2 regions of the Paenibacillus sp. 102 genome follow, and region 1 is predicted to be linked to the other one. Evidence: riboswitches for the same ligand, from Rfam matches in the RefSeq annotation. Region 1 holds a riboswitch; the other holds the start of a gene.
What was found. A riboswitch is a leader RNA that binds a small molecule or an ion and turns the genes downstream of it on or off. The one in region 1 is predicted to bind S-adenosylmethionine.
Positions count from the first base shown of each region.

Region 2: linked by a shared signal. The riboswitch ahead of AAIE21_RS23530 (methionine ABC transporter ATP-binding protein) and the one ahead of AAIE21_RS03970 (bifunctional homocysteine S-methyltransferase/methylenetetrahydrofolate reductase) in region 1 are both predicted to bind S-adenosylmethionine.

Region 1 is NZ_JBCGHT010000001.1:741,378-747,583, forward strand. Features, by position in the region: gene metH (methionine synthase) at 1-84, opposite strand, end outside; gene AAIE21_RS03970 (bifunctional homocysteine S-methyltransferase/methylenetetrahydrofolate reductase) at 84-1,916, opposite strand; SAM riboswitch class I at 1,987-2,097, opposite strand; SAM riboswitch class I at 2,494-2,606, shown strand; gene AAIE21_RS03975 (methionine biosynthesis PLP-dependent protein) at 2,676-3,788, shown strand; gene metC (cystathionine beta-lyase) at 3,785-4,948, shown strand; gene AAIE21_RS03985 (MBL fold metallo-hydrolase) at 4,998-5,843, opposite strand; gene AAIE21_RS03990 (ArsR/SmtB family transcription factor) at 6,182-6,206, shown strand, end outside.
Region 2 is NZ_JBCGHT010000016.1:44,092-50,297, forward strand. Features, by position in the region: gene AAIE21_RS23520 (DUF4097 family beta strand repeat-containing protein) at 1-460, shown strand, start outside; gene AAIE21_RS23525 (cysteine hydrolase family protein) at 520-1,077, opposite strand; SAM riboswitch class I at 1,388-1,492, shown strand; gene AAIE21_RS23530 (methionine ABC transporter ATP-binding protein) at 1,614-2,633, shown strand; gene AAIE21_RS23535 (methionine ABC transporter permease) at 2,623-3,288, shown strand; gene AAIE21_RS23540 (MetQ/NlpA family ABC transporter substrate-binding protein) at 3,309-4,148, shown strand; gene AAIE21_RS23545 (DUF3926 domain-containing protein) at 4,475-4,669, opposite strand; gene AAIE21_RS23550 (ArsA family ATPase) at 4,662-5,840, opposite strand; gene AAIE21_RS23555 (MarR family winged helix-turn-helix transcriptional regulator) at 5,919-6,206, opposite strand, start outside.

The sequences.
Region 1 (6,206 bases):
TAAATTCGCTTGCTGAATCATCGTTCCCATCGCACCATCTAATATTAAAATTTCATGGTGTAATCTCTCTTCTATTGATTTCATCAGTTGATTCCTTCTTTCACTTCTTGCTTTTCTTTCACATACTTAACAAGATTTTCTGTAATTTCATATTTTAAAAACGGTGTAATGAGATAAATGCCATTAAAGTATTTCATCGCGGCATCAATTAATTCTTGCGAAATACGAATCCCTTCTTCAATTGCAGCTTCTTGCATTTCATGCCCATCCATTCGCTGTCTTACTTCCTCAGGCAATGTAATACCTGGCACTTCAAAGTGAAGAAAATCAGCATTACGCTTACTTACTAAAGGCATAATTCCAATAAAGATTGGTTGTTCTAAGTGCTTTGTTGCCTCGTATACTTCTTCAATTAAGGATATATCGTAAATTGGTTGTGTTAAGAAATACTCAGCGCCAGCTGCAATTTTTCTCTCCATCCGCTTCACCGCTGCTTTTAAGTGTCTCACGTGCGGATTAAAAGCTCCTCCAACAGAGAATCTCGTCGCAGGGCCAATTGTTTTCCCTAAAATAGAACGCCCTTCATTCATTTCTTTAATCATTTTAATTAATTCAATAGAAGACAAATCATATACAGAAGTTGCTCCAGGAAAATCCCCAACTCGCGCCGGGTCACCTGTTAAAGCTAACACTTCTTCCATTCCTAAAGCTGATAAACCAAGTAAATGAGATTGCAAGCCAATCACATTATGATCACGGCACGTTAAATGCGTCAGCACTGGAATATCATGCTTCGTTAATAATGCCCCCATTGCCATATTTGAAATACGCGGAGATGCTAATGAGTTGTCCGCTAACGTAATCGCATCTGCTCCCGCTCTTCTCAATGCTCTTGCTCCTTCAAAAAAGCGCTGCGTATCCAATGTCTTTGGCGGATCTAACTCAACGACAACTGTTGTTTGCTTCTTTGCTTTCTCCGCGAGCGTAACATGAGTGCTAGCACGTTTTGTTTGCATATGAACTACTTGTTGTCTTTGAACAATTTGTTTTTCTGTAACAGGCGTTACATTCGCAATCGCACGCTTCATCCCTTCGATATGTGCTGGCGTTGTACCACAACACCCCCCTAGCAAACGAATACCTTGTTCAATAAATTTTGGTGTCATCTCTTCAAAATAAGCAGGGCTTCCTTCATATACGTACCGTCCTTCTACATAGTTTGGAAGGCCTGCATTTGGATAAGCTGATAAATAACCATTTTTCGGAATCGATATCATTTTAAAAGCTTCCGTCATATGAAGCGGTCCTAACTGACAGTTTAAGCCGACTACATTTGCACCGTAATCTAAAAGCCGCGCTAATATTTCATTTACATCATTCCCATTTTGTGTTGTGCCAGCTTCATGAAGCGCTAGCTGCGCAATAATTGGTATATCCGTTTTCTTCCTTAGCACTTTCACTGCATGTAGTAATTCAAATTCATCGTAAAAAGTTTCAAGTAATAGCCCATCCACACGTTCTTCTATTAATGCCCCAGCTTGCTCAAGCAACATAAATTCCCGTTCCATATCAGTCGTTGTGACTGCACCGATATGTTTCATTCCACCAATTGTACCTAAAATAGCATTCTTATCTGTCACAGATGCTTTCGCCAGTTTTACCGCCGCTCTATTAATTTGAACAACCTGATTTTCTAGTCCATATGTACGTAATTTTGCTTCATTTGCTCCATACGTATTTGTTTGAATCACATCTGCACCAGCAGCTACATATTGTTTATGAATAGATATAATTAAATCTGGATCTGATAGATTTAATTCTTCAAAACTACTTTGCAACCCATGGGAATGCAATAACGTACCAATTGCTCCATCACCGATAACAATTCCTTTTGACAATAGATCTAAAATTTTCACTTGTCTCCCTCTTTTCTATCAATATAAAAACCCCCTCTTCACCTTGAAGAGGGGGATATCATCTATCCTCCTCTTATCATGCAAAACACATTGTTTTGCAGGTATTAGCACCGTTTCAAACATTTCGTTTGAAGGTTGCCGGGTTTCACAGGGCCTTTCCCTCCACCGCTCTCAATAAGAGTTTGTCTTTATTATTTTGTATGTAATTAAAAGAAAATAGGTTATCCTTTCATATAAATCCATTTTGATTTTCTAATATATAAGTCGCCGCCACGAAGAACAAAAGGTGACTTACACTCGTTTTCTCCCTTTGTTTTAACTTTGCATGGGGTAAGAAGAGGATGTGACCGCTTCTATGTATAAACGGATGCTCTTCCCACCTTAATAGAAAAGTTTTATGTCGGTTGTTCAATTTGTATTTATATAACAATCTTTGTTAATTTTTTCATAAATTTAGCATGAGATAGACTAAAAGTCAATGAAATTAGAAGGAAAATAAAAATTATTTAAAATAAAGTTGCAATTCAATTATCTTTTGTTGTAAAGTTAAAATCATAATAAAATTTCATACAAACTATTCTTATCTAGAGAGGTAGAGGGACTGGCCCTATGACACCTCAGCAACCATTAACACGTTCGTTAATAAGGTGCTAATTCCAGCAAATTGTGAAAAGATTTGACAGATAAGAAGAAGACTATATTCGCATGAAAGCCTTCTTCTTAGAAGGCTTTTTTATTTTTATCAAGGAGGAATTTCACATGTCAACAATCGAAACAAAACTAGCTCAAATCGGAAATCGTAGCGAAACTACAACAGGAACGGTTAATCCCCCTGTTTACTTTTCAACAGCTTATCGTCATGAAGGAATCGGAAAATCAACAGGTTTTGATTATTCGCGAACAGGGAACCCAACACGTGGTCTTTTAGAACACGCAATTGCTGATTTAGAAGAAGGTGAGCGAGGTTATGCCTGTAGTTCAGGAATGGCAGCTGTTCTTCTTGTTCTTTCTTTATTCCGGTCTGGAGATGAACTTATCGTATCAGAAGACTTATATGGAGGAACCTATCGCTTATTTTCGGAGCATGAGGAAAAATGGAATATTCGATGTAGATACGTAGATACACAATCTATTAAACAAATAGAACAAGCCATCACTTCTCAAACGAAAGCTATTTTTATAGAAACACCAACCAATCCATTAATGCAAGTAACCGATATTGCAGCTGTCGCAACTGTCGCAAAACGACATGGCGTCCTGCTTATTGTAGATAATACTTTCTACACTCCTTATATACAACAACCCTTGACAGAAGGAGCAGATATTGTCCTTCATAGCGCCACAAAATATTTAGGTGGTCACAACGATGTATTAAGCGGACTTGTCGTTGCAAAAGGTCAAGCGCTTTGCGAAGAACTTGCCCACTATCATAACGCTTCTGGTGCTGTACTAAGCCCATTTGATTCATGGTTATTAATTCGCGGTATGAAAACATTAGCTCTTCGTATGAAACAACACGAAGAAAATGCAAAGAAAATCGTTTCTTATTTAAACGAGGAAGACGGTGTAACCGATGTTCTTTATCCAGGAAGAGGCGGTATGATTTCATTTCGGCTTCGCGATGAAAAATGGATAAATCCTTTCTTACAATCTTTATCATTAATTACCTTTGCAGAAAGCCTTGGCGGAGTTGAAAGTTTAATGACATATCCAGCAACACAAACACATGCAGATATCCCAGAAGAAGTACGTACAGCACGCGGTGTATGTAATCGCCTCCTTCGTTTCTCCGTTGGTATTGAAAACGGTGAAGATTTAATTCAAGACTTAAAGCAAGCTATTAAACATGTAAAAGAAGGTGTAAGAATATGAGTTATTCAATAGATACACTCTTACTTCATAACCAATATAAACATGATTCACAAACAGGCGCTGTTAACGTTCCCATCTATAATACATCAACATTCCATCAATTTGATGTAGATACATTTGGAAAATACGACTACAGTCGATCTGGTAATCCAACGCGAGAAGCACTAGAAGATATTATCGCTTTACTAGAAGGGGGAACGAAAGGATTTGCCTTTGCATCTGGAATTGCAGCGATTTCTACTGCCTTTCTTCTTTTATCACAAGGCGATCATGTTCTTATTTCTGAAGATGTGTATGGAGGGACTTATCGCATTGTAACAGAGGTTCTATCTCGTTATGGAGTTTCGCATACATTCGTTGACATGACAAATTTAGAAGAAGTAAAACAAAATATTAGACCGAACACAAAAGTCTTTTACGTTGAAACACCATCCAATCCATTATTAAAAGTAACCGACATTCGTGCTGTTTGCGAATTAGCAAAATCCGCCGGGGCACTTACATTTGTTGATAACACATTTTTAACACCATTATTCCAAAAACCACTTGAACTCGGAGCGGATGTTGTACTCCACAGCGCGACAAAGTTTATTTCTGGTCACAGTGATGTTACAGCTGGATTAGCGGTTGTAAAAGATGAGGAACTCGCTAAAAAACTCGGCTTCTTGCAAAATGCATTTGGTGCTATATTAGGACCACAAGATTGTTCTCTCGTTCTTCGCGGTCTGAAAACATTACACGTACGTCTCGAACACTCAGCAACAAATGCGAATAAAATTGCTCATTACTTACAAAAGCACTCGAAAACTCAGAATGTGTATTATCCTGGATTAGAATCACACAGTGGCTATAACATACAACAAACACAATCAAAATCTTCCGGTGCTGTTTTATCTTTCACGTTGCAATCTGAAGATGCGCTGCGCCAATTTTTATCACAAGTGAAACTTCCTGTATTCGCGGTAAGTTTAGGAGCTGTGGAATCCATCCTTTCTTACCCTGCAAAAATGTCACATGCAGCATTATCACAAGAAGCACGTGATGAAAGAGGTATTTCTAATTCATTGCTTCGTTTATCAGTTGGCCTTGAAAATGTAGATGATTTAATTACTGATTTTGAAAATGCACTTTCTTATGTCGAAGAACCTGTAAATGCATAAATACATTCGTTTAAACTCCAATCTAAAAAGAACCTTAATGAGGTTCTTTTTAGATTTCTATTTGCATAGTGTCATATGCAAACATAATATTAAGCCCTTCTTCTTGAAGGACCATCGCGATTTCACGTAGTTCATCATGACCAAGATCGTCAACTTCTTCAACATGCGTAATAATTGTTTTCTTCGCTCTTAGTTTTTTCACAACTTCTAACGTTTCTTCAAATGTCCCTTCTCGTATCCTCTCAATGTACGCACGCTCGAGCAACCGCTCTTTTGTTTTCCAGTTAAATTCAACCATCCCCATTGGTAATATTGCTAAATCTAAATTTCCTATTAAATGCGCTGGCGGTTTCCATTTATATAGTTCATCAGGTGCAATTAGTACTTTCGTTTCATTTTTTTCTAATAAGAACGCATATACATATTCTTCATGTAAACGGAACGGGGTAACTTTAATATTGTTCTTAATAAAAGAATGCCCGTCTTGTAAAACTTGAAGATCTATCCATTCTTGTTGATGCATAAATTGTAAATGATCCCATGAACCTAAAAATTGTTTCATATCCTCAGCTACTTGTTCTGGTAAATAAACGATTGTTTCCCAATCTTTCTTTGTTTGAAAATCCATTGTTTCCCAAATCCTTCTTCCCATCGTATGATCCGGATGCCAATGTGAATAAATTCCTACTTCCACTCTATGAATATGAGCGCGTTCTAATTGCAAACGTATTTCCTCTGGCGTGTCAATCAATAAATTAATATCATGAATAAACACACTCGGTCCCATCCGGCTATACGGGACACCTTTTTCACGAGCTTCTTTACACACTTTACTATTGCTTCCCGGTCTTGGAATTGGAATCGCTCCACCTGTTCCTAAAAATTCAATTTTCATGTTATCCCCTCTTTCCATCCAAAATCTCTATTCTATATAAGGGTATAAAACACCTTTTTCTTATTATTTTAAAAATTTTGTATATTTGTTTGAAAGAACAAAAAATTCATGATAAAATCGTGTTATAAATGTATCTGTATCTTCAAACATATTGTAATTTTCACCAAAAAACATCTTGTTACAAAAAGTACAAATTTTGCAAAGTTATTTACATCACGTTCTCTTTTCTTACAATTTCTTTACTTTAGAACATTTTTTCTGCAACAACTATTTTCTTTTCTTTAGATTTTTGGTATGTATAGTATGGGTATAACAGCTCGCATGGAGGTGGAAAAAACATGTTAGAAACCTTTCAAAAGGAAT
Region 2 (6,206 bases), on a different contig from region 1:
AAAGACAGCAGATATAGATACTTCTTCTGGGAATGTATCATTGTCGCATTCTAAGATAAATGGAAAGTTAATAGCTAAAACGTCTAGTGGGAAGATTGAGACAGATAAAAGTGAAATCGAAGTAGCAAAATTGGAAACAAGTAGTGGGGAAATTAGAGTAGAAGATTTACATTCTAAAGAATTAGCAGCTAAAACATCATCGGGGGATATTGAATATAATGATCGTAGCTTGCAAGGAGAAGTAGATTGTACTACATCAAGCGGTGATGTTAAGATGCAATTTGATACACTTCCTGAATCATTACGAGTTGAGTTTGATGGAAGTTCGGGTAAAGCGGATGTAAATGTTGCGGGTTTGCTATATGAAGAGAAATCAAAGAATAAGTTAATTGGGGTGAAGGGTGCAGGAGAAAATAAAGTGAAAGTAAAAACAAGTTCGGGAGACTTTAAGTTACAGTAACTTGTGAATAACGTTATGAAAAATCATGTCTCCCCTTGTGAGAGACATGATTTTTTATTTCAGATGGAGTTTCTAAAACTTAAAAACTCCTCTGTGCTCATAACATCTGCATATACGTCATTCAAACTTGCTAAAATTGTATTATGGATATAGACAGCAGGAATTGTAGCATTTTTAAAGAGGAGATCTTTTGTTGCGCATGCATCATGTACAACAGTGCAACGAAAACTAAAATCAAAAGCAGCTCGTACTGTAGCATCAATACACATATGAGTCATCATCCCGCATATAATCACATGTTCAATTCTAAGGTTTTGCAATTGCTCTAATAGGTCCGTTTCCCGAAAACTGTTTGGATAGTGTTTGAGAATAACAGTTTCATTTTTTAAGGGACGAACATGTTCATGGATGTGGACGCCTTCTGTGTTAGGGAGAAAAAAAGTAGCATTTTCTTTCATAGATACATGTTGGATATGAAAAATAGGCTGATTCACTTCTCGAAAATGCTGAAGTAGTTGACTTGCGTACTCGCTAGCTTCAACGGCACCGCGCAGTTCCATTTGGCCATTTGGAAAATAATCATTTTGAATATCAACGAGTAAAAGTGCTGTTTTCATATCAGTTATCGTCCTCCATTTTTCTTTCATATTCATGTAATGTTATTCAATTCGTACAGGATATTTTCCTTTTTGAAAGAGTAGGTGAAGAAGAATTTTACATAAAGTTAAAATTTCGCCCTTTGTAATAAAGTGAAACTTTAATCATCGGGGGGCGTACTGCCCGTTAATGTGGAGTAAAGGAGGAACTGTTATTTTATTTAAAAATTTTAATAGAAAAATAATTAATATATTTTAGAATATTTATGTTGACTCTTACTTTTCGGAGTTTTATAATAAGACTTAATAAAATGACAACTAAATCGATACACTCTTATCCAGAGAGGTGGAGGGACTGGCCCTATGATACCTCAGCAACGGGTTTTTGAATACCGTGCTAATTCCAGCAAGCTCTTAGAGGCTTGGGAGATGAGAAGATGTGAATGAGTATATAAATGCTCTTCTTCTTATTTTTATTACGGATAAGAAGGAGGGCATTTTTTATTTTACCTCAAAGCTCTGCTTCAAGTTATTACAGCATATAGGAGGGGAAAGTAATGATTTCTTTTGAGAATGTAAGTAAAGTATATGAATCAGGCGGGCAATCAGTTCATGCCGTCGAAGATGTAACATTATCGGTTGATAAGGGTGAGATATTTGGTATTATCGGTTTCAGTGGAGCTGGAAAAAGTACACTGTTACGTTTAGTGAATATGTTAGAACGACCAACATCGGGAACGATTTCGATAGATGATAAAGATATTACTTCCTTATCAACGAAGGAGTTACGAAAGCTAAGACAAAGAATAGGAATGATTTTTCAGAGTTTTAATCTATTTAATTCGAGAACCGTGTTTGGGAATATTGCTTATCCATTGAAATTAGCGAAATTGCCAAAGAATGAGATAAAAGAAAGAGTAAATGAGCTGCTAAAGTTTGTCGGACTAGAAGATAAAGCAAACTATTATCCAGAACAACTATCAGGTGGTCAGAAGCAACGCGTAGGAATTGCGAGAGCACTTGCGACATCACCAGATATTCTCATTTGTGATGAAGCAACATCAGCATTAGATCCTGAAACAACAACAGAAATTTTGAATCTACTAAAGAAAGTAAACAAGGAATACAATTTAACAATTCTCCTTATTACACACGAAATGCAGGTTGTGAAAGAAATTTGTCACCGTGTAGCCGTGATGGAAAAAGGAAAAGTAATTGAGGAAGGCACATTATTTGATGTTTTCACGAAACCAAAAACAAAGACGACACAAAACTTCGTTCGATCTGTTATTAACAATCATTTACCGGAAAGTGTCCTTACGAAAATCCAAAATGGTGGACAGATTTATCGCTTAACATTTACTGGTGAAGAGACAGGACAGCCGTTATTATCGTACATTGCTAAAAATTATAATGTAGATGTAAATGTGCTCTATGGAAATATTATTGAACTGCAAGGTATTTTATTTGGAAATCTTCTTGTAGAACTACAAGGTGAGCAGAAAGAAATTCAAAAAGCATTGCAACATCTAAGACTGCAAGTAGGACTGAAGGAGGTTGAATGTCATGCGAGTTGATTGGAGTATATTTTGGCCTCGCATTTTAGATGCGACAGGGGATACCCTCTTAATGGTAATTGTAACCCTTATATTTGCTACAATACTTGGTATACCTCTAGGTTTACTTTTATATGTAACAAGAAAAGGAAATTTTTTAGAAAACAAACTGGTCTTTTTTATTCTTAATATTGTTATTAATACGATTCGTCCGGTTCCATTTATCATCTTTCTAGTGGCTTTAAGTCCGTTAACACGTACTGTTATTGGAACAACAATTGGAACGGCAGCAGCGATTTTTCCAATGACACTGGTTGCTTCAATTGGGATTGCAAGAATGGTTGAAACAAACCTTGTTTCGGTACCAAAGGGAGTTATTGAAGCAGCACAAGCAATGGGTGCATCACCACTCAGAATTGTGTTTGAAATTCTTGTTCCAGAAGCGTTAGCACCATTAGTTTTAGGCGTTACGTTTATGACGGTTGGTTTAATTGAATTCTCAGCAGTTGCTGGCCTTGTTGGCGGTGGTGGTCTAGGTGACCTAGCAATGACATATGGTTATCAACGCTTTGATACATCGGTTATGTTCGTGACGGTTGTATTGCTTATTATTCTTGTACAAATTGCACAAAACTTAGGAAACTATTTTGCAAAAGTATTCTTACGTAGATCATAAAGAGAAAAGAGGGAAAGAAAATGAAAAAGATATTAGCATTTGCATTATCAGCGTTGGTTAGTGTATCGGTATTAAGCGGTTGCGGGGCTGGTGCAAAAGAAAAGGTAGTTCGCGTCGGTGTAACAGGAACGGATGGAGACGCTTGGACTATTCTTCAGAAGAAAGCTGAAAAAGAAGGAATTAAGGTTAAAATTGTGGAGTTCTCGGATTATACAACACCAAATAAAGCGTTAGCTGATGGTGATATCGAATTGAATTCATTCCAACATATTGCCTTTTTAGAGCAATTTAAAAAGGAACATAAGTTAGATATCACAGCCGTTGGTACAACTCAAATTGCACCAATGGGATTATTCTCTGAAAAATATAAAAAACCAAATGAAATTCCAGATGGTTCAGAAATTGCAATTCCCAATGATCCAACGAACCAAGCGCGTGCATTAAAACTTCTTGATGCAGCTGGATTATTGAAATTGAAAAAAGACTTTGGTCTATTTGGTGATCCAAGTGGTATTGCTGAAAATCCAAAGAAATTAAAAATTACACCAGTTATTGCGCAGCAAACACCACGTGTATTAAAAGACGTAGCAGCTTCCGTTATTAATAATGGTGTTGCGGGTCAAGCTGGTTTAAACCCAGTGAAAGATCCTATTTTCTTAGAAAATCCAAAAAACGAGAATGCGAAACCATATATTAATATTTTCGCAGCTCGTACGAAAGACAAAAATGATCCAACGATTAAAAAAGTGATTGAATTGTACCATTCAAAAGAAGTAAAAGAAGCAGTTAAGAAAGAAACAAAAGATGGTGCAATTTCAGTAGACCTTTCACTTGAAGAGTTAGAGAAAATTGTAAAATAACATCGGGTTTAACGAACTAACAGTAGGAACCCCTCCGCTGTTAGCTCGTTCAACATATACCATGCCTAACAGACGATACCCTAATTTTGTACCTTCCAATTCTGTATCATATAAAATCCAATGTCTGTTAGGTAGAGTAAAAGGACCAGGAGTTTTCCTGGTCCTTTTTATTTATTCCGCATTAACGGGCGGTAAGACTCCTCACCTCAAGATTCAGAGAGAAACGAGGAAGATAGGTGGGGGATCAACTGCCCGTAAAAGCCCGATTGGTGAGGGCTGATAATCAGTGAGGGATGAAGAAAAACCCCACTGATTAAAGTTTCACTTTATTCAATCGTAATGTTCTTTAAGTTACTCGTTGTAGGTTTCGCTGTTTCTTGCATACAAGAAGAAAGCTCTTCTTGTAAAATACTTAGCGCTTTTTTTGCAGATCGCTGAATTGGAGTAGGTAATTCATTTATGATATACATGCCAACTTCCACTTTTGTACGAATCAATTTTCTTAGTAAATCTTCACGCATGAACAACACCTCCAAAGCGAATGTTTAATACATCTCCTTCAAATTTTGCACCTTGAACGGATAAATGCGTTAATGTTTTTGGTAACGTAATGTTCCGTTTGACAGAACCAGCGTGAATGATAAGTTCATCACCTTTTTGATTTAAAGAGAGGTCACTTTTATCTGAGAATGGAATAGAGAGAACAAAAATATAGTCATCTCCATCTTTTATTACATATTGTGTACGACCGTTGAATTTTACGGCGGTTGGTTCTGCATCATCTTTGAATAAAGCAGCTCCTACACGTTCTAGCATAGGTAATCCAACTACTTCTTGTTCAAACATGGGAGCTTCATAAATAGGAAGTGGTTGAAAGCTATCTTGGATAAGTGCTTTATATTTCTTTTGGGCATCTTTCCATGCTTGAAAATAAGAATCTGTGACGGTATCAGGTATGACACGGTTAATCATGATGGCATCGACGTTATAATCATATAAATTTAAATAGGTGAAACTACGCTGTGCTTCTTTAATAACCATTTTTTCTGGATTGACAACAACGCGAATACTTGTCACTTCTCGGTTAGATAAAATATCTCGCATTTCTCCTAGTTGTTCAAGTGTATTCGTTAATTCGTCCATAATATCATCAGTAGGGAGTGGAACGCCGAGAAGTGGTTGTGCAACAGGACGGACAACTTTTAAAACTTTTCTTTTAATCGGAAAGAGTTTTTCCATCCACCAACCGAGCATATCAGGAAAGCTTAACATAGCTAACGTTTCTCCCGTTGGTGCGCAGTCAATAATGATGACATCATATGTTTTTTGTTTATAGTAATCGAGTACACGAAGTAAACTAATTAAGTCTTCCATGCCTGGAAACATCGTTAACTCCTCTGTTGTAATATCGTCAGCAGCTTTTGAGGTAAAGAGTAATGTAATATACTTTTGTAATTTTCCCCAGCCTTTTTCCATTTCATAAATGGTATTGATTTCTTGTGCCCATAAATTTTCACGAAGTTCTTTTGGTTCAGAAGATAATTTTATCCCAAATGAATCTCCTAAACTATGAGCTGGATCTGTGCTCATCACTAATGTTTTTAATCCTTGTTTTGCGCTTTGAAGCGCTGTTGCTGCTGAAATGCTAGTTTTTCCTACGCCGCCTTTACCTGTATACAAAATAATTCTCATATTTATATCCCCTTTGTTTCGGTTGTCGAATATTACGAGTATCGAAATATATATTTGAATAAAAACCCATAAAGGGCATTATTCAATCGGGATGTTCTTCATCTTAGGTGTAGGAAGCTTTTCGACTTGTTTTTGTTGTGACGTAGCGATGTGGTTCATAATCTTTTGGAAGATTTGTAGTAAGAATGCTTTCTCTTCTTCTGATAATGCTTCCGTCACAAGGTTAAAGTAATGAGCAGCATTTTGTTTCACTTCTTGAACGAGTTGTACGCCAGTTTCGGTTAAACGAATGAGTACAATGCGGCGATCATTTTCATTCCGATAGCGCTCAATATATCCTTTTTTCACAAGTCGATTCACGACACC